Regions from separate parts of the Arthrobacter sp. Ms25 genome, predicted to be linked through region 2. Evidence: predicted binding sites of a transcription regulator. Region 2 holds the regulator's gene; the other holds the start of a gene.

Region 1 (10,298 bases), on a different contig from region 2:
GGAGGAAGCGGTTGGCAGGCTCAAGGTCATGGACCTGCTCCGCGCACTGCCTGGTGTCGGGGAGCGCCGCGCAGCTGGAATAATGGCTACGGTAGGTATCGCGCCCACCCGCCGGGTCCGGGGGCTGGGCGTGCATCAGCGCAAGGCGCTGATCGACCTTTTGGACAGCCATTGATGTAGCAACGAGTGAATGAGGTTTACGTGTCGCAACCGCGGCTGACAGTTCTTGCAGGTCCAACCGCAGTTGGCAAAGGCACTGTATCCACCTATATCCGGGACAACTACCCCGAGGTCTGGCTTTCCGTATCCGCCACCACCCGCGCTCCCCGGCCGGGTGAAGAGGACGGCGTGCATTACTTCTTCGTCAGCTCCGAGGAATTCGATGCCATGATCGAGCAGGACCAGATGCTGGAGTGGGCCGTGGTCCACGGCCGCAACCGGTACGGCACTCTGCGCCGCACGGTCGAAGCCGCCATGGCAGAGGGGCGCAGCGTCCTGCTGGAGATCGATCTGCAGGGCGCGCGGCAGGTCAAAAAGTCCATGCCGGAGGCGAATTTCGTCTTCCTGGCCCCGCCCACGTGGGACGAAATGGTGCGGCGCCTGGTCGGACGCGGAACGGAAACGCCCGAAGAGCAGCAGCAACGGCTGGAAACCGCTAAACTGGAACTTGCTGCCGAGTCCGAGTTCGATCACACCGTCATTAATGATGACGTCCAGCGGGCTGCAGCTGAGCTTGTATCACTCATGGGAATCAGTCCGCGCACACGCTGACAAACCGCGAATCCCGTTCAAGAATTTTGGAGAACCCTGTGTCTGAAGGCATCATCAACCCGCCGATCGACGACCTGCTCGAAGCAGCAGATTCCAAGTACGCGCTGGTCATTTACGGTGCCAAGCGCGCCCGCCAGATCAACGCCTACTACTCCCAGCTGCACGAGGGCCTGTTTGAGTACGTCGGCCCGCTGGTGGAAACCAAGCTGAACGAAAAGCCGCTGTCCATCGCCCTGCGCGAGATCAACGACGGCATGCTCGTAGTGCGCCCGAACGAGAACGCCGAGTAAAGACCGGCGAACACGAGGGGGAAGGCAGCGGCGTGCGCATAGTCCTGGGCGTCGGCGGCGGCATCGCCGCCTACAAGGCCGCGTCGCTGCTGCGGCTTTTCACGGAGGCCGGGCACAACGTCAGTGTTGTCCCCACCGAATCCTCCAAGCAGTTCGTCGGCGTTGCCACCTGGGAGGCGCTCTCGGGCAACACCGTCTCCTCCTCCGTCTTTGACGAGGTGGAAAAGGTCAACCACGTCCGGCTGGGCCATGAAGCGGACCTGATTGTGGTGGCCCCCGCCACGGCCGACCTGCTGGCCCGGGCGGCTACGGGACAGGCAAACGACCTGCTGACCAACACCCTGCTGATGGCCCGCGGCCCGGTGGTCTTCGCGCCGGCCATGCACACCGAGATGTGGGCGCACCCGGCAACCGTCGCCAACGTGGCCACCCTGCGCAGCCGCGGCGCCGTAGTGCTGGAACCCGGCGTCGGCCGCCTCACCGGCAAGGACACCGGCCCCGGCAGGCTGCCCGAACCGGAAGCCATCTTCACCGCAGCGCTGGCCGCGGTGAACGCCGCGCCGCCGGCCGCCGGCTCCGATGCGCTGGCCGGCACCACCGTCACCATCACTGCCGGCGGCACCCGCGAACCGCTGGACCCCGTCCGCTTCCTCGGCAACCGCTCCTCCGGGAAACAGGGAACAGCGCTGGCGGAAGCGGCCCTCGCCGCCGGAGCCCGGGTTCGGCTCATCGCCGCCCACATGGATGTCCCGGCACCGGACGGCGTCGAACTGGTCCGCGTCGAAACAGCCCTTGAACTGCGCGACGCCGCCCACGCAGCCGCCGCAGACTCCGACGTCTTCATCATGGCCGCAGCGGTAGCGGACTTCCGTCCGGCGGAGGTCGTGGAGACCAAGATCAAGAAGCGCGACGACGAAGCGGACCCCGTGATCACCCTGGTCCGCAATCCGGACATCCTGCAGGAACTCGTTGAGGTCCGGGCGGCCGCCGAAACCGCCACGCCGGCACTCATTGTCGGCTTCGCCGCCGAAACCGGCGACGCCACCTCCGATGTGCTGGAGTACGGGCGCAAAAAACTCGCGCGCAAAGGCTGCGACCTGCTGGTCCTGAACCGCGTGGGCAAGTCGCTGGTCTTCGGCCAGGACGAAACCGAGGTGAGGATTCTCTCACCCGCCGATTCCGCGGAGGACGCCGTCGAAAGCGCCGCGGGCACCAAAGCCGAGGTCTCGGAACGGATTATCGCGCGGATTACCGCCGAACTCGCGCTCCGCCGCTCCTGACGCAGGAGCACCCTCCCCGTGCCTCGACCGGGGGCGCAGCCCGGTAGAGTAAATCCCGTGACTTCTACTTCTTCCCCCTCTAAGCCGCAGTCGAACCTGCGCCTTTTCACCTCGGAATCCGTCACTGAGGGACACCCGGACAAAATCTGCGACCAGATCAGTGACGCCATCCTCGACGGCCTGCTCAAGGTCGACCCCGAGTCCCGCGTAGCCGTTGAAACCCTGGTGACCACCGGGCTGGTCCACGTTGCCGGCGAGGTGACCACCGAAGGCTACGTGGAAATCCCGCAGCTGGTCCGCGACACCATCCTGGACATCGGCTACGATTCCTCGGCCAACGGGTTCGACGGAGCCCGCTGCGGCGTGTCCGTCTCCATCGGACAGCAGTCTCCGGAAATCGCTTCGGGCGTGTTCAACTCCCTGGAAAACCGGACCGGGAAGGTCGTGGATCCCTACGATGCCCAAGGTGCGGGGGACCAGGGCATTATGTTCGGCTACGCCAGCGACGAGACTTCCGTCCTGATGCCCACGCCCATCTGGCTGGCGCACCGGCTCTCCGAACGCCTGACCACCGTCCGCAAGGACGGCACCCTCCCGTACCTCCGCCCGGACGGCAAAACCCAGGTCACCATCGGATACGACGGCGACCGTCCCGTATCGGTGGACTCCGTGGTGGTTTCCACGCAGCACGCCGCCGAGCTGGACCTGGAGCAGCTGCGGGCGGACATGGCCGCACATGTCATTAATCCGGTCCTGGCCGGCACCGACCTGGACATTTCCGCTGTCGAGCACATCATCAACCCGGGCGGTCCCTTCGTGATCGGCGGTCCCGTCGGAGACGCAGGACTGACCGGACGCAAGATCATCGTGGACACCTACGGCGGTTTCGCCCGCCACGGCGGCGGTGCCTTCAGCGGCAAGGATCCGAGCAAGGTGGACCGTTCCGCTGCGTACGCCATGCGCTGGGTGGCCAAGAACGTGGTGGCTGCCGGACTGGCCCGCCGTGCGGAAATCCAGATTGCCTACGCCATCGGCATGGCCCGTCCCGTGGGCATCTACGTGGAGACCTTCGGCACCGAGACGGTCGACCCGGCCCGGATTGCCGACGCCGTGCAGGAAGTCTTTGACCTGCGGCCCCTGGGCATCATCAACGGCCTGGACCTGAAGCGCCCCATCTACCAGCGGACTGCCGCCCACGGCCACTTCGGCCGGGAGGACGAAGGGTTCACCTGGGAGCGCAAGGACAAGGTCGAGGACCTCCGCAGCTACTTCAACGTGTAGCCGGCATGGCAGCGGACCAGTCCGGGGAGGCCGTGCAGCTGTCCCTGCTGCACGGCTTCACGCCGCCGGCCAAAGCGGTAGGAAAGGGGCGTCCGGCCTCTGCCCTGCCGATTGCCCGTGTACTGCTGGACTCTCCGCTCCCGCACCTGGACCGCCCGTTCGACTATCTCGTCCCGGAGGACTTCGACGCGGACGCAGTGCCCGGAGCCAGGGTCAAGGTGCGCTTCGGCGGACAGGAGCTGCCCGGCTTTATTACCAAACGGGTCGCCGAAGCTGACACCACGGCACGGTTGATGCCGCTGGGCAAGGTCATTTCCCCTCAGCCGGTCCTGACCCCGCAGATCCTGCGCCTGGCCGAGGCCGTGGCAGCCCGCTACGCCGGAACTGTGCATGACGTGCTGCGGGTTGCCATTCCGCCGCGCGCGGCACGGGTGGATAAGGAATTCACGCCCGAGGCACGGGAGGCCGGCGGGAAGGGAGAGCCGGCGTCTCCAGGCGAAGCGCCCGCTGCGGTGCCGCCGGAACCCCTGGCCGGACCGGAAGGGGCGGGAGTGAACCCGCTGGGCCGGTACCCGCACGGTCCGCGTTTCCTCACCCATCTCGCTGCAGGCCACAGCCCGCGGGCCGTCCTTTCGTCCCTCGGCGGATACGGACCCCGCGACTGGCCGGCCGAAATCGCCGAAGCGGTCCGGTCCACGCTGATCTCCGGCCGCGGCGCACTGGTAGTAGTCCCCGACAACAAGGACCTGGCCCGGGTTGAAGCCGCCCTCACCGCGCGGATCGGAGGAGACACCTTTGCTCGGTTGACGGCAGAGGACGGGCCCACCCCGCGCTACCGCAGTTTCCTGCAGCTCCTGCACGGTGATGTACAGGTTGCCATCGGCACCCGTTCGGCCGCCTATGCTCCCGTGGAAAACCTGGGGCTTGCGGTTATCTGGGATGACGCCGATGACCTGCATGCCGAGCAGCGGGCACCCTATCAGCACACCCGTGACGTACTGCTGCTGCGGGCCGGGCTGGAAGACGCCGCCCTGTTGATGGCGTCGCATTCGCGCAGCACCGAGGCCCAGCGGCTGGTGGCCAGCGGCTGGGCGGCCGGGATTGCCGCCGAGCGGGCTACAGTGCGCGCCTGGGCACCCCGGGTGGTCAGCACGGCCGACTCCTTCACCATGGAACGGGATCCGCTGGCGGCGCGTGCCCGGATCCCGCATACGGCTTGGAAGGCCGCCCAGGACGGGCTGACCCGCGGGCCCGTGCTGGTCCAGGTGGCACGGACGGGGTTCTCCCCGGCCCTGTCCTGTGAGGTGTGCCGGGAGCCGGCCCGCTGCCGCCACTGCTCTGGACCGCTTGGCCTCGCCAGCCGTAACGGAATACCTTCCTGCCGCTGGTGCGGCCGTCCGGAACCCATGTGGCACTGCGGCAATTGCGGAGGAACCGTCCTGCGGGGGTCCACTGCCGGCGCCGGACGCACCGCAGAGGAGCTGGGCCGGGCCTTCCCCTCCACCACCGTTATTTCTTCTGCCGGAGACCACATCCGGACCTCGATTCCGGACGCGCCTGCCCTGGTGGTGGCCACACCGGGCGCTGAACCGGTAGCCGCCGGCGGATACGCGGCGGCCATTCTGCTGGACGGCAATGCCATGCTTTCCCGCGAATCACTGCGGGCCGGCGAGGACACCCTGAGGCGGTGGTTCTCCGCAGCCGCTTTGGTGCGGCCGGCCACGGAGAAGGGCCTCGTGGTGGTCACTGCGGATGACAGCAGCACCGTGGGACACCTGCTGCGCTGGGACCCTGCCGGAGCAGCGGAACGGGAACTGGAGCTCAGGCGCGAGCTGGGCCTGCCTCCGGCGGTGCGGTACGCGGAGCTCAGCGGATCCAGGGAGGGCCTGGACGCGTTCATCACGCGCTTGGACCTTCCCGACAGTGTCCGGACCGTGGGACCGGCACCGGTTGCACCTCCCGTCGTTCCCGCCGCGGGCAACAACGACCGCCGTGACGCCCAGTCTCCGGACGGCCAGCTCGGAGGAGCCGGCGGACGCTACCGGACTCTGCTGTTTTTCCCGTATGCCGCAGCACCGGCGATTACGGCGGCACTGCGGTCCACGAAGGCAGCGGCTTCCGCACGGCGAACCGGGGATCCCGTCTACATCCGGGTTGACGGAACCGACGTCCTCTAGCTGCGGCGTACCGACGGGTCCTAGAGCAGCTCGAACAGCACCGCGGTGGCTCCCAGCAGGGAAAGCAGCGCCAGCTGGGCAGAGGTGCCAAGCCGGGACAGCCGGCCCAGCAGGCCGCGGGGTACTCCGTGGATCATCCATCCTGGCCGGTTAACCGTCGGAATTCGCACCGGTAATCCTCTTCCTTGAGAATACGTTTCTGCTGCTAGCGGCCGCAGCCGGCGGCCACTTTTCCAGTATGCTGCCGGGTCCGGAGTGCACCCGAACCGGACGGGCGTGAAATGTGCCACGGCAAACAGCAGGGTCCCGGGATGATCCCGGGACCCTGCTGTTCGCCTGGCGGTACTGCTTGCCTGGCGGTGACCGTGACGGCGTGGGTTGCCCGCCATTTACAACCGCTTCTAGGCGTTGACCGCCTCGCGCTCTTCGTGCTGTTCAGCTGCAGCATTTGGTTCCTGTGCCAGGACTGCGGTGTCCGAAGGAGCCTGGACGGCAATCCGGCGCGGCTTGGCCTTCTCGCTGACCGGGATGGTCACACTCAGGACACCGTTGCTGTACTGGGCGGAAATCTTCTCGGTGGCGATGCCCTGGCCCAGATTCAGCTGGCGCAGGAAGGAACCGCTTTCGCGTTCGCGGGTGAGCCACTTGACGCCTTCGACGCCGTGCAGCGTCCGCAGGGCACGGATGGTCAGCAGCTGTCCATCAACGTCGACGTCAATGGATCCGGGATCGATCCCCGGCAGGTCGGCCGCCAGGATGTAGTTGTCCCCCTGCCGGTAGAGGTCCATCGGCATACCGCGCAGCGAACCTTCGCCGCGCAGGGCCTGTGCCATCCGGTCGAATTCCTGGAACGGATCAAATTTCATAGCCATGTGGTATCAACTCCTCCATCCGATCGCTTCAAAAAGCGGTGTCAATGTTCGTTTCAAAGTTGAGTCGATGCCGCTCAACTTGTGGCAATGAGATTAGCACTCTCCATGGCCGAGTGCCAAGTGCCGTATCCGATGCAGCCACTTCCGGTACCGATTGAGGTCCCAGTGGCAACGCCGTAATTTTCAAGCCACCCACAGCAGATCGATGACGCCGGCCTCCATCAGTGAGGCACCCTCGCTCCGGTAAGAACCACCCTGCTGGGCGTCCCCGCTTGGGGTGGTCTCCTCGCGCCCGGGGCGCATGTTCCGGCGTGCACGTATCGGCATCGGCTGGACCCCCGGCAGCGGGGGAGCGGTGGAACGGTAGGTATGTCCGGTCGGCGTGGTGGTGTCCACGGTATGGCCGTCCCGCGCCTCAGTTGCCCCGGTATCGGAGGCATTGGATTTTGCTGTTGTGGATCGCCAGCCCGGGGCTTCCTTGGCCAGGTTGCAGGCTTCACACAGACCCTGGCCGTTGTCCGCGGTGGTGAGTCCGCCCTGGCGGTGGCGCTGAATGTGGTCGATGTGCCGGATCGGTGCTCCGCACCACGGTGTTCGGCACACCTGGTCCCGAGTCGCGATGTACCGGGCCAGTGCCTTGGGAAAGATGCGGGCACGTGGTTCCATGGCCGTCAATTGGCCTGTTTCAGGGTCCGTGTAAAGACGGCGAAGGGTCCGTGGGATGGCCGGATCAGTGGGCGGATCCGTATCGGAGGTTGATCCACCTTCCCTGCGCCTGTCCTCGCTTTGTCCACCGTTCCCCATCACCAGATCACGGGCCCATTGAGCAGGAACCGGCCCGTAACCGGGAACTACGGCAGCGTCCGCCGATCCGCCCAGTAGGGTGCGATCGGTCATAATCAGCGCAATCTCAACCCTCATGCGGTTCGTATCGGCGGAGCCGGTGACCCTCTCCACCAAGGTGTCGGCCATAATCTGTCCACGGCCGCGCCTGTCGCCGGCAGACCGCAACCGGTCGGCTTCGCGGGAAAGGGCTGCATATACCCCGACGCCTTGGGCCACAGGTAACAGTCCCGTCAGATAGGTCATGGTGTCGGGAGCCGGCCGGCAGGATACAAACCGATCGGCGGCCGCCTTGGCGGAGCGCTTCACCGCTGCCTGCGGATCGAGGCGGTAAGCAGCCGACCTGGCACGGGAAAGGACCTGCCGGTCACCCAGGGCGAGGAGCGCGTCCGGATCGCCTGCCACTTCCTTATCGACACGCCTCCGGTCTTCAACACTTAGGCATGCCGTTTCCCGCACCAGTAAAGTGGCCCGCCACTCGTTGATCTGCCCCCGGGAGAGCGCTTCCAACGTGCACGGCATTTCAGCCGTCAAGGCTTTGCCCAGCCCCAACAACCGGCCGCCCTTGGCGGGGGATTCCCTGCGGGCCAAGGCGATCTGTGCTGCCACTCCGAGTCCCAGTTCGCCTGCCGGCAGTCCTGCCTCGGCCCGTTTCCGGCGCTGGGATTCATCGAAGAGAACAGCGATACGGGCCTGCTCGGCGGCCGCTGCTGCTTTCAATGCCTCCAAGGTACTCAACTGGTCAATAAGCTCAGCGTCCGGGCAGGATTGGGCTGCCGTATCGGCGGTTGCCAGGACGTCTACCCAGTCGCCGAACAGCGCCGACCGGGCTTGTTCCGGCGGGGGCAGATGGTGCTGGGACGGAGACGAATATTCGAACATGTGTTCGAGTTTAGTCAGCGGCAACTGCCTTGGACAGGAAAAAATACCCGGCTTACTACCTGTCTTTTTTGGGAAAGGGTTTGCCGCTGGCTAGCGGCATCCGCCCTTCCCCATCGGCCCATCCGTCACGTGACGCCAATCAACCGGCCCATGTCGGTCCGCCCATCGGGTCGGCACTCACCCATCCGCCGCCATTAACTCCGACGGCTCACCAACCATTCATAGACCAACCGCGCAGTGTGCCGGCCATGAACGCGCAAATGCGGACTGCTTTCCACATCCGGTTGGCCGCCCCAATAAATCATGTAGTTCAACAGTGCCGAGAGCAGTGCATCGACAGAGGCGGCGGGCACGTTCCTCGAGAGTTCCGACCGCTGCAGCCACGCGTCGGCGTCGATGCCGTCCGCCCGGACGTAGGGCAGCAGGCCCACCCAATCGATCCACGCGGCACCGGTGCCCAGGAAGTTCCAGTCGCAAAACAGGGCGCGCTCCTGCGAGATGAGGATATTGTCGGCCCGCAGGTCCCCGTGAAGCACGGCGTCGCCGGCCAGCGCCTCTGGGGCCAGGTCGAGGGCAGCCTGGAACGCCCGGGCCTCGTCCCGGGTGAGGCCGGGCAGGAACCAGGGCACGGCACCGCCGTCCACGACGGGCTGGAACTGGGAGGGAAGGCCAGCCAGGTCCTCCGCAACCGGGGTGCCTCCCTCGCTGCGGGGAAAGCCGGACAAAAGCCGGGCGGCAGAGACACATGCCGCTTCGACGACGGCAACGTCCGACTCGGTCCACGGCTGTCCGGGCATCCGGCCCTCCACAGCCTCGTACACCAGTATCTGCCAGTCCATGCCGTCCACCACCACGAGATCAGTGCTGCGCAGTGCGGGCATCGGCATATCTTCGGGCATCAAGGGAACCACTTCGGACTCCCTGCGATAGGAGGGAAAGATGAAGGAATCCGACGCCGCTGCTGCTTTGGCAAACACCCGCGCCCCGAGGTTGCTGCCGACGACGGCGGCGAACCCCGGCGTGAACCCGCCGCCGGCCGGATGCACCACCGTCACTTCTCCGCCCACCTCAGCGGCGATCCTCTCCCGGACGACGTCGGGCAGCCGGTCCCAGGGGAGGCGGCTGGCGGTGCGGCGGTAATCGGGGACGGTAAGGGGTTGATGCATGGGCCCAGCCTAGGCGAAGGTATCCGCCGCGGGCCGTAGGGACCCGGATGGGAAGGACCAGTGCCGGATCCCGGGCCGACCACCGTGGTCGTAAGCATCAGGCCCCGGGAAGCAAACAGCCAACAGCAAAAGCATTGTGCACAACTAAGTTGTGGCCTACGGTAGCCGGATGAACGAATCACTGCAGCGACAGGTGTGCTTTTCGCTGTACTCCGCCTCACGGGCAGCCACCGCACTGTACCGCCCGATGCTCGAGGAACTGAAGCTCACCTACCCGCAGTTCCTGGTGATGACGCTGCTCTGGGAACAGGACGGCCAGAGCGTGGGCGACCTGGGCCACTCCCTGGAACTGGACTCCGGCACGTTGTCTCCGCTGCTCAAACGCCTGGAGGCAGCGGAGCTGCTGCAGCGCCGCCGCGCCGCCGAGGATGAGCGGCGGGTCCGCGTCTACCTCACGGATTCCGGGCGTGCCCTGGAACAGAAATCCCGTGACCTGCCTGACCGTGTGGCCGCGTCCGCCGGCCTGGACCCGGAGGAGCTGCGCAGCCTCCAGGAAACTCTCGCCAAGGTCAATGCCGCCCTGCGCCAGTCAGTGGTCAAAGAGGACCAGTAAATTTTCCATTCACCCGACAGATAGGTGCATTTCATGAGCAACCGTCCCCACACCGGCCGCGAAATCCAGCTGGCCTCCCGGCCGGAAGGCTGGCCCGCAGAGGAGAACTTCCGTCTGACGGAG
Region 2 (10,298 bases):
CGTTGTAGGTGGGCGTGGCGGCCAGCGGCGTATGCGCCAGCCCGGAGGAAACCGTTATGAAGACTGCATCGGGCCTGGACTGCAGGTGCTCGGTAAACGCGGACAGCAGCCGCAGCGGTCCGTTGATATTGGTTTCGATGATGCGTTCCGCTTCGGCCAGGAAGCCTTCGCTGCGGATGTCTTCGCCCGACATGATGCCCGCCATGGCCATTACTACGTTCAGCTCCGGGAGCTTCGCCAGGACAGCATCGCGCGCTGCACGGACGGAACCGGGATCGGTGGTATCGACGGGGACGGTGGAGAAGCCGTGCTCGGCGGCCAGCCGCTCCAGCACGTCGGTCCGCCGTCCGCCGATGATGACAGTGTTCCCGGCAGCCTGCAGACGGACGGCGAGCGCCAGTCCGATACCGGAGGTGGCACCGGGAATGAAAATGGTGTTTCCGTGAATGTTCATGCCACCAGTGTTGGCCGCACCGGAAGCGGGCGGGAGAGGAGCGTTTGTCGTAGGATTCCCGATCCCTGTATAGATGCGCCGCGGTGGCCCATGATGGATTCATGGACCGCTCCACGCTTGCCGAATTCCTGAAATCACGCCGCGGTGCCCTGCGCCCGGAAGATGTGGGACTTTCCACCGGGCCGCGTCGCCGGGTAGCCGGTCTCCGCCGGGACGAAGTGGCCCAGCTGGCGGGGATGTCCGGCGATTACTACACCAGGCTGGAGCAGGCCCGCGGGCCGCAGCCGTCCGATCAGATGCTGGCGGCGCTGGCGCGTGCGCTGCGCCTCAGCATTGACGAGCGCGACTACCTTCACCGGCTCGCCGGGCGCAACCCGCCGCTGCGGGCCTCCCTTGATACGCATGTTGCCCCGGCGCTCCTTCGGGTACTGGACCGCCTGGATGACACTCCCGCGTTGATCCTTTCCGGGCTGGGCGAGACCTTGGCGCAGAACGGCTTGGCCAAGGCGTTGCTGGGAGACCATTTTCGGTTCACGGGGGCCGCCCGCAGCAGCGTCTACCGTTGGTTCACCGATCCCGCTGAACGCGCACTTTATCCGCCGGATGACCGGGTACGGCAGGGCCGGGCACAGGTGGCAGGACTGCGGATCGCGGCGCCGCAGTCCGCCCGCGCCCGCGAACTGGTGAAGCTGCTGGAGCGGTCGAGCCCGGAATTCGCTGCAATGTGGCAGGCCCATGACGTGGCCGCCCGGTTCCCCGAGCACAAAACACTCATCCACCCCGAACTCGGTGCCATCGAGCTGGACTGCCAGACCCTGTACAGCGAAGACCGGAGCCAGACCCTGCTAGTACTCACCGCCGCCCCGCGCAGTGAAGCCGCGCAGAAGCTGGGCGTGCTGGCGGTGATCGGCCAGCAGCGGTTCGCAACTGCCTGATCCCCCGGGCGGCGCAAGCCTTTGAAACAGTCCCGGCAGAGTCCGGACGGGTCTTAGGCGCAGTCCCGGTTTGCCCTGGCCGTACCGGCGGAAGGAAACTGATGGTACGGACGGCAGCTAGCCCTCCGCCGGCCCAGAAGGATTTTGCACCCATGCCCGAACCGAGCGACGCCCGCGTCGGCCTCTACATCGACTTCGACAACATCGTCATTTCGCGCTACCAGCAGCTGCACGGCCGGAACGCTTTCCAGCGCGACGGGATCCGCAACTTCGACAAGACCAGCCGGGACGCCGATTCCGAAATTGCTGCGAAGCTCAGCGCGGCCACCGTGGATTTCAACGCCATCATCGACTTCGCCGCCTCGTTCGGCACCCTGGTGGTAAACCGGGCCTACGCCGACTGGTCGGTCCCCGTGAACGCCAGTTACCAGCGGCAGCTGATGTCCCGAGCCGTGGACCTCACCCAGTTGTTCACCACCACCACCCGCGGCACCAAAAACGGCGCCGACATCCGGCTTGCCGTGGACGTGGTGGAAGACCTCTTCCGGCTGCCGGACCTCACGCACATCATCATTGTGGCCGGGGATTCGGACTACATTGCCCTGGCACAGAAGGCGAAGCGGCTGGGCCGTTTCGTGGTGGGCATCGGTGTGGCCGGTTCCACCAGCACCTCGCTGGCCGCGGCGTGTGACGAATTCGAGGATTATGACTCCCTGCCCGGCATTGTCGCGGCCGGCGCTGCGGCACCGGGTTCCGCGAAGGCACCGGCGGCCGCCATGGACCAGACGCCCAGCAAGGCACGCAAGCTCACCGTGGTGCCCATGTTTTCCCACACCGAGGACGTCCGCTTCGACGAACCGGACACCGCCGAGGACATCGATCCGCGGACCCTTGCGAGCGAACTGCTGGTGCGTGCGCTGAAGATCGGCCATGCCAAGGGCGACGACGAGTGGCTCAACACCGGCACGGTGAAGAACCAGATGCGGCGCATGGACCCTTCGTTCAACGAAAAGCCGCTCGGGTTCCGGTCCTTCACCGATTTCCTGTCCTCGCACGGCGACCTGGTGGAACTGGACGACGACGGTCCGCAGCGCCTGATCCGGCTGCGGCCCGAGGCGGAAACCCGGGACTGACACCGCCATGGACGAGAATAGCCCGCAGCAGTCGGCCGGCCCCTCCTCACGGTCTGTCCCTCCCCTGCCGGAGCCGGCAGCGGTGGAAGAAGAATGGGACCAGCGCTATGCCGCGCGGGACGCCCTCTGGAGCGGGCAGCCGAACACGGCCCTGGTCTCCGAGGCGGCAGTCCTGACACCCGGGCGCGCCCTCGACGTCGGCTGCGGCGAGGGCGCGGACGCCCTGTGGCTGGCCTCCCGCGGCTGGGACGTCACGGCACTCGATGTCTCCTCAGTGGCCCTGGAACGGGCCGCACGGCAGGCGGAGGCGCAGCGGCTGCACGTGGCGTGGGTCCACAGCGGCCTGGTCGAAGCGCAGCTCGAAACGGCATCGTTTGGATTGGTTACAGCTCAGTATCCGGCATTGCCGCGTACCGCAGGCCTTGCCGCGGAGCGGGCCCTGATGCAGGCAGTTGCCCCCGGCGGACTACTGCTGGTGGTGCACCATGCACTGCCCGCCGGCGGTCACGGGGAGGGACACGATGTGGACGGGTATGTCCTTCCGGCAGACGTCGCAGCCGCACTGGACAGCAACTGGCGGATCGAGGTGCAGGAAACCCGGCCGCGGCAGGTGGCCTCCGGCGCGGGGGCACACCATACCGAGGACGTAGTGCTTCGGGCCCGCCGCCTGCGCTGACCCCGTCAGCCGGCATTCCGCGCAGCCCGCTTTCCGGGGCGAAGTATTCACCTCCGCGCACCTCAGAACACTCCTGCTGGAGATACTGCTCGAGGGACTGCGCCCCCTAAGCTCCAACGTTTCCGTTGACAGGCGCGGGCGACCGTCGCCAGCATGGAAACCGGCGGCGCTGCCGCCTCCGCGGGAAGAGGGGAACACCATGGCCGGCCGTATTTCCATCGATCTGTTTATGACGCTCGACGGCGTCGCCCAGGCCCCGGGCGGACCGGAGGAAGACCCGGAGGGTGGCTTCGGCTACGGCGGCTGGCAGGCTCCCCTGCTCGATGAAACGGTTGGGGCCCAGGTGGACGAGGGCATCTCCTCCATGGACGCGCTGCTGCTGGGGCGGAAGACGTATGACATCTTCGCCGCCTACTGGCCGAAGCAGCTGGACGGTGAGGACTCCGGCATCGCCCGCAAGTTCGACGCCATCCCCAAGTACGTCGCGTCCCGGGGAACTCCGGACCTGGGCCGCTGGCGGGACTCGCACCTCCTCGACGGGGACCTGGCGGACGCGGTGGCCGGCCTAAGGGCGCGGCACCAGGACATCCACGTCATCGGGAGCATCGATTTCGCCCGCGCCCTGGTTGCGGGCGGTATGTTCGACTCCCTGAACCTGTGGGTGCATCCCGTGGTCCTCGGCCCCGGCAAGCGCCTATTCCCGCCGGACGGACCGCCCGCGGAACTGAAACTGCTGGGAGCTTCAGCCGCTTCGGAAAAAGGCGTAGTCCTGCTGCGCTACGGCTGGGCAGGTCCGGCCCCCGAAACCGGGCTCATCGGGTCCTGAGCAGAGCGCCTGCCCGCAGCCTTTAGCCGTTCCCGCGGCGGAGGGCAACGGGGTCTCCGACCCGCACTATCCCGGTCCGCCCCACCTGCGCCTGCAGGCCGAACTCTGCGGAGCGGCGGCTGCCGAGCAGCTTCAGGGCTTTGGTTCCTGCCGGGACACCGGCCTGCTCCTGGTCGATCATCACGCAGCGCGGCATCCCCTCCCCCAGACGCAGAAGAACTTCACCGCCGAGAGCAAGTTCGGCGCCGACCCAGTCGTCCTCGCAGAACGCCGGGCGGGACCCGGTGTCAATGACGATGTTGGCGCGGAAGCGCCGGTCATCCAGCGCGCCGCCGGCCAGGTCCTCGAGGGACGCCAGGGAAGACGTTGTCACCAGGTGCAGGGGCGTCTCGTCGTGGTGCTGGACGGCGGCCTCGGGCCGCAACTCCAGTTCCCTGTCGAAGGCAGCGCTCAGGGCCTCGGAGGCGGCCGGGTCATCCACCCGATACCGCAGGCCCCCGGGACTGCGCAGCAGCGGCACGCCGTCGCTGCCCTCGACCGTGGAGGACCAGTGCATCAGTCCGGGCACGGGACGGAACCGGCGGGTCCGCTTGCCACTGGCGATGCCGCCGTCGTCGGTGTAGACGGCCCAGCGGCGGTCATGCAGCAGTCCCCCGTCGGTGACGGCGCAGGTGTCCAGGGCCTGGCCCGCGGTCGACTTGACCGGATAGCGGTACAGCGCCCGGACCGTACCTACCGGAGTCTCCTCATATGGCATTCCGGCATTGTGCCACAGGGCGCTGCGGTGCTGCGCTAGAGGGACTGCACGTAGCCGTCGTCGGCGTAGCTCCGCTCGGCGGACTTGCCGGCGGGAAGGGCGCGCAGTCGGCTGCGCCGTTCCATCAGGGAGACCAGGCCGAGCTGCTGCACGGCTGTTGCAGCCGCCGGCGGCCGCTGCCCGGGGCTGAGCGTGACGACGTCGCCGGCCAGCCCGGCGGCGAAGACGCGGCTGCGGTCGGAGGAACGGCGCTGCGCCTCATCCAGTTCGGTGGAGAGCTCCACGATCCGCTGGCGCAGGCCGGTGACCTGGTTCTGCAGCTCCATGATCCGCTTGATGCCCTCAAGGGACACGCCCTCCTGGGACAGCTTCTGGACCTCGCGCAGCAGCTCGATATCGCGCTGGGAGTAGCGGCGTGAGCGCCCCGGCGCCCTGCTGGGCTTGACGATGCCGAGCCGGTCGTATTGCCGGAGGGTCTGCGGGTGCATTTCCGCGAGCTCAGCGGCAACGGAGATCACAAAAATAGGCGCATTCACGTCTATGCCCACTGTTCCTCCTTCACTGCTGTTGACATGGTAACGCGGAAGCGGACGCCCTCCGGCGGATGAAACCACCTGTTAAAGCCGCGCCTTGGCAGCCAGTCCGGCCCGGGGGTCCTCGCCCTTGGTTGCTTCGGCAAACGCCTCCACGGCTTCCCGGGCCTCCTTGTTCAGGTGGGTCGGGACGGCGACGTCGACGGTCACCAGCAGGTCGCCGTTGCCTTTGGAGGTGTGCACGCCGCGGCCCTTGACCCGCAGCGTACGGCCCGACCTCGTTCCGGCCGGCACCTTGAGCCGGACCGTGTCCGAGGTCAGTGTCGGCACCTCGATGGTCGCCCCCAGGGCGGCCTCCGGGAAGGACACCGGCACATGGATGCGGATGTTGTTGTCTTCCCGCACGAAGAAGTCATGAGGGGTGACGTGGACGGTGACCATCAGGTCCCCCGCACCGGCGGCGCCGGGCTGGCCCTTGCCGCGCACACGGATCTTCTGGCCGTCCTTGACCCCGGCCGGCACGCGGACTTCAACCGTTTCGCCGCTGGGTTCACGCAGCCCGATCACGGTTCCGTTGATCGAGCCGGCGAAGGAAATGGTGGTGCTGGCCGTGCGGTCTGCGCCCTTGGTGGGCGGAGCGCCGAACCCGCCGCCGCCGAAACCGCCCCCGCCGCCGAAGAGGTCGGCGAATTCGGGCGGGATGTTGCTGCCGCCGGCATTGAAGGTGGTGCGCCGGCCGCCGCCGCGCGCAGTCTGGCCGAACAGGTCCCCGAAGATATCCTCAAAGCCTGCTCCGCCGGCTCCGCCGCCACCGCCCGGAGCACCGCCGGCGGTGAAGCGTGCGCCGCTGCCCATGGCGCGGATGGCGTCATATTGCTGGCGTTCCTCGGGATCGGAGAGGACCGAATACGCCTCGGACAGGTCCTTGAACATCCGCTCGGAGTTGGCGTCCCCCTGGTTCTGGTCGGGATGGTACTTCCGTGCCAGTTTCCGGTACGCCTTCTTGATGTCGGCGTCGGACGCATCCTTGGGAACACCCAGAATTTTGTAAAAGTCCTTATCGACCCAATCCTGACTAGCCAATTGGTGTCCCTTCCTCATGTGCCAATCCCGCTGCATTGCCGCACTGATGCGGGTGCCGGGCGTGCTGCCCCTGCTGCGGGACCTGCCGATGGAAAAATGTCCGGGGCCGCTGTGCTGCGGCCCCGGACACGGTGCAACTACTGTTCCGGAACCGAAACAATCACCTGCGCGGCACGCAGGACCCGGTCGCCGGACTTGTAGCCGGCCCTCAGGATCTGCGTGACGGTATCAAACGTGACGTCCGCGCTCTGCTGCTGGATCAGCGCCTCGTGGATGTTCGGATCGAACTCCACTCCGGTCTCATCGATGCGGCTGAGTCCGTACGTCTTCAGCGAGTTCTCCAGCTTGGTGGCGATCGCAGCGAAGGGGCCCTCCGCCAGGTCGCCGTGCTGGCGTGCGGCGTCAATGTCGTCCAGGACCGGCATCAGTGAGTTCAGCACACCGATGACCGCCATTCCCCGGGCAACGTCGCGGTCGCGTTCCACCCGCTTGCGGTAGTTCACGTACTCGGCCTGCAGGCGCAGCAGGTCGTTGCGCAGTTCAGCTGCCTCCGGCGAACCGGAGGCTGCAGGCTGCGCGGGCACGTCCGCGTTGTTCAGGATCTGCTCTGCCTGGGAGAGTGCATCTCCGTCAGCCCCGGCGGCCGGGGCGGAAGCCGAAGCTTCCTCCCCTGCCGCGGCACCGTTGGCGGAATCCGCAGTCCCACCCGAATCCTGGCCGTTGACCGGCTCTTCACCTTCGGGAGTGTTCCCGTGCTCGTTTTCCGCCGCCATGGTTACTTCTTTTCTTCGTCGTCGACAACTTCGGCGTCAACGATGTCTTCATCGCCGGCACCTGCAGCGGAACCGTCACCGGCCGGAGCGCCGTCAGCCGCACCCGGGGCGCCTTCGGCACCGGCCGCGGAGGCCTGCGCGTAGATCGCTTCGCCCAGCTTGGTCTGGGAAGCCTGCAGCTTCTCAAACGCGGCCTTGACCTCGTCGTCGTTGTCGGTGCCTTCCAGCGCCTTCTTCAGCGCGTCGACGTCGGACTTGACCTCGGTCTTGACGTCTTCGGGCAGCTTGTCGTCATTGTCGGTGAGGAGCTTGTCCACCGAGTAGGCCAGCTGCTCTGCCGAGTTGCGGATATCGGCGGCCTCGCGGCGCTTCTTGTCCTCGGCGGCGTGCTCTTCGGCCTCGCGGACCATGCGGTCGATGTCTTCCTTGTTGAGGGAGGACCCGCCGGTGATGGTCATGGACTGCTCGGCGCCGGTGCCCTTGTCCTTGGCGGACACGTGCACAATGCCGTTGGCGTCGATGTCGAAGGTGACCTCGATCTGCGGGACGCCGCGCGGTGCCGGTGCAATGCCGGTCAGCTCGAACGTGCCCAGCGGCTTGTTGTCCCGGGTGAACTCGCGTTCGCCCTGGAAGACCTGGATGGCCACGGACGGCTGGTTGTCATCCGCGGTGGTGAAGGTCTCGCTGCGCTTGGTCGGGATGGCCGTGTTGCGCTCGATCAGCTTGGTCATCACACCGCCCTTGGTTTCGATGCCCAGGGACAGCGGGGTGACGTCGATGAGCAGGACGTCCTTGCGCTCGCCCTTCAGCACGCCGGCCTGGAGTGCAGCGCCAACGGCCACAACCTCGTCCGGGTTCACGCCCTTGTTCGGTTCCTGGCCGCCGGCCAGTTCCTTCACCAGTTCGGAAACGGCGGGCATACGGGTGGAGCCGCCCACGAGGATGATGTGGTCGATGTCCGAAACCTTGATGCCGGCTTCGTTGATGACGTCATTGAACGGCTTCTTGGTGCGGTCCAGCAGGTCCTTGGTCAGGTCCTGGAACTTGGCACGGGAGAGGTGCTCGTCCAGGTGGACCGGGCCTTCGGGGGTGACCGAGAGGTACTGCAGGGAGATGTTGGTGGAGGTAGCCGAGGAGAGTTCCTTCTTGGCCTGCTCCGCTGCTTCCTTCAGGCGCTGCAGGGCGATCTTGTCCTTGGACAGGTCCGCACCCTTGGCCTTGGCCTGGGACAGCAGGTAATCGACGATGCGCTGGTCCCAGTCGTCGCCGCCGAGGCGGTTGTCACCGGCGGTGGCGCGGACCTGGATGGTGGAGAACTCGTCTTCGTCCTTGCCGACTTCGAGCAGGGAGACGTCGAAGGTGCCGCCGCCGAGGTCGAAGACCAGGATGAGTTCGTCTTCCTTGCCCTTGTCCAGGCCGTAGGCCAGCGCAGCCGCAGTGGGCTCGTTGACGATGCGCAGCACGTTCAGGCCCGCGATTTCGCCGGCTTCCTTGGTGGCCTGGCGCTCGGCATCGTTGAAGTAGGCGGGAACGGTGACCACGGCGTCCGTGACCTTCTCGCCGAGGTAGGCCTCGGCGTCGTTCTTGAGCTTCATCAGGATGCGGGCGGAGATCTCCTGGGCGGTGTACTTCTTCCCGTCGATGTCCACGTTCCAGTCAGTGCCCATGTGGCGCTTGACCGAAGAGATGGTGCGGTCGATGTTGTTGACGGCCTGGCGCTTGGCGATCTCGCCGACCAGGACTTCGCCGGACTTCGCAAACGCGACGACGGACGGAGTGGTGCGGCCGCCTTCCGCGTTGGCGATGACCGTGGGCTCGCCGCCTTCCAGGACCGAGACAACCGAGTTGGTGGTACCGAGGTCAATACCTACTGCACGTGACATATTTGCTTCCTCTTTCCTTGGAAAAACCCGCATCTTCCGTGGCGCCGGGCCTGCACGGAGCCGGCCGGAACGCCACGGAGGGCAATTGAGCGTTCTGCACTCAACTTTACTCAGGGCCGCGGTTTTGTCAACAAACTTGAGCGCCCCCGACTCAACTTCTACCGGTCGGGTTGCAGAACACGGCGGTACCCGTTCCACACCGCCCGGGACCGTGGCCGGTAGGGTCCTGCCATGGCTTCCGAAACCTATTCCCACGGCCATCACCGCAGCGTGGTGGACGCCCATGCCGCCCGCACCGCGCAGGACTGCGCAGCGTATCTGCTGCCGGAACTGGCAGCCGGAATGAGCGTGCTCGACGTCGGCTGCGGCCCGGGCAGCATCACCGCCGGCTTCGCGGCGCTCGTGGCGCCGGGACCGGTGGTGGGCGTGGACTCCTCCGACGACGTCCTCGTCCGCGCGCGGGCACTGGCCGCCGGGCGCGGAGCAGCCAATGCCTCGTTTGTTGCCGGAAATATCTATGACCTCGACTTTCCGGATGAAACCTTCGACGTTGTCCACGCCCACCAGGTACTGCAGCACCTCATGGATCCCGTGGCTGCGCTGCGGGAAATGCGCCGGGTTGCCAAACCGGGCGGAACGGTGGCCGTGCGTGACGCCGATTTCTCCGCCATGGCCTGGTATCCACCCACCGCGGAGCTGAGCGAATGGCTGCGGATCTACCGGGAGATCGCCCGCGGCAACTCCGCCGAGCCCGACGCCGGCAGGCACCTGCTTGCCTGGGCGCTGGAGGCAGGCTTCACCGACATCACGCCCTCCTCCTCCAACTGGCTCTACGCCACCCCCGAGGCACGCCGCCGGCACGCGGATTCCTGGTCCGGGCGCGTGCTCCACTCGGGATTCGCGGAACAGGCCCTGGAACGCGGACTGGCGGACCGGGAACTGCTCGGGCGGCTGGCGGCGGGCTGGCAGGAATGGTCCGCCGCCCCGGACGGGTGGTTCCTGATCCCCTGCGGGGAGCTGCTGCTGCGGACCTGACGTGCCTGGCCGGATTTCTGGCTAGGGTTGAAGAATGTTCCGAACCGTTGACCCAGGCAGCCGCTGCGATGCCCGCTAGGCCGGACACCCCCGTGCTCATAGGAGTGGACGGCTTTTCCGGTGCCGGCAAAACCACTCTCGCCACGGAAGTCGCCGCTGCCATGGCCTGCTGCGGTTCCGTACAGCTGTTCCACCTGGAGGACGTCTATC

The links. The regulator HspR, encoded in region 2, represses chaperone genes until heat shock. The targets are predictions, from matches to a motif close to AAGTTGAGTCNNNNNGACTCAACTT.
Region 1: the regulator HspR is predicted to act here: its motif matches at 6,728-6,752, upstream of AC5RT8_RS03070 (Hsp20/alpha crystallin family protein).

Annotation. Positions count from the first base shown of each region.
Region 1 covers NZ_JBNHFP010000001.1:660,750-671,047, reverse strand. The annotation lists gene mihF (integration host factor, actinobacterial type) at 1-175, shown strand, start outside; gene gmk (guanylate kinase) at 202-771, shown strand; gene rpoZ (DNA-directed RNA polymerase subunit omega) at 798-1,061, shown strand; partial or broken gene coaBC (bifunctional phosphopantothenoylcysteine decarboxylase/phosphopantothenate--cysteine ligase CoaBC) at 1,082-2,341, shown strand; gene metK (methionine adenosyltransferase) at 2,399-3,622, shown strand; gene AC5RT8_RS03075 (primosomal protein N') at 3,628-5,799, shown strand; gene AC5RT8_RS03070 (Hsp20/alpha crystallin family protein) at 6,201-6,671, opposite strand; gene AC5RT8_RS03065 (HNH endonuclease) at 6,855-8,396, opposite strand; gene AC5RT8_RS03060 (phosphotransferase) at 8,591-9,562, opposite strand; gene AC5RT8_RS03055 (MarR family winged helix-turn-helix transcriptional regulator) at 9,732-10,175, shown strand; gene AC5RT8_RS03050 (NADP-dependent oxidoreductase) at 10,209-10,298, shown strand, end outside.
Region 2 covers NZ_JBNHFP010000003.1:657,779-668,076, reverse strand. The annotation lists gene AC5RT8_RS11370 (SDR family oxidoreductase) at 1-454, opposite strand, end outside; gene AC5RT8_RS11365 (helix-turn-helix transcriptional regulator) at 556-1,389, shown strand; gene AC5RT8_RS11360 (NYN domain-containing protein) at 1,542-2,522, shown strand; gene AC5RT8_RS11355 (class I SAM-dependent methyltransferase) at 2,530-3,198, shown strand; gene AC5RT8_RS11350 (dihydrofolate reductase family protein) at 3,398-4,024, shown strand; gene AC5RT8_RS11345 (MOSC domain-containing protein) at 4,047-4,781, opposite strand; gene AC5RT8_RS11340 (heat shock protein transcriptional repressor HspR) at 4,817-5,323, opposite strand; gene AC5RT8_RS11335 (DnaJ C-terminal domain-containing protein) at 5,399-6,397, opposite strand; gene AC5RT8_RS11330 (nucleotide exchange factor GrpE) at 6,535-7,170, opposite strand; gene dnaK (molecular chaperone DnaK) at 7,173-9,053, opposite strand; gene AC5RT8_RS11320 (methyltransferase domain-containing protein) at 9,285-10,088, shown strand; gene AC5RT8_RS11315 (nucleoside/nucleotide kinase family protein) at 10,181-10,298, shown strand, end outside.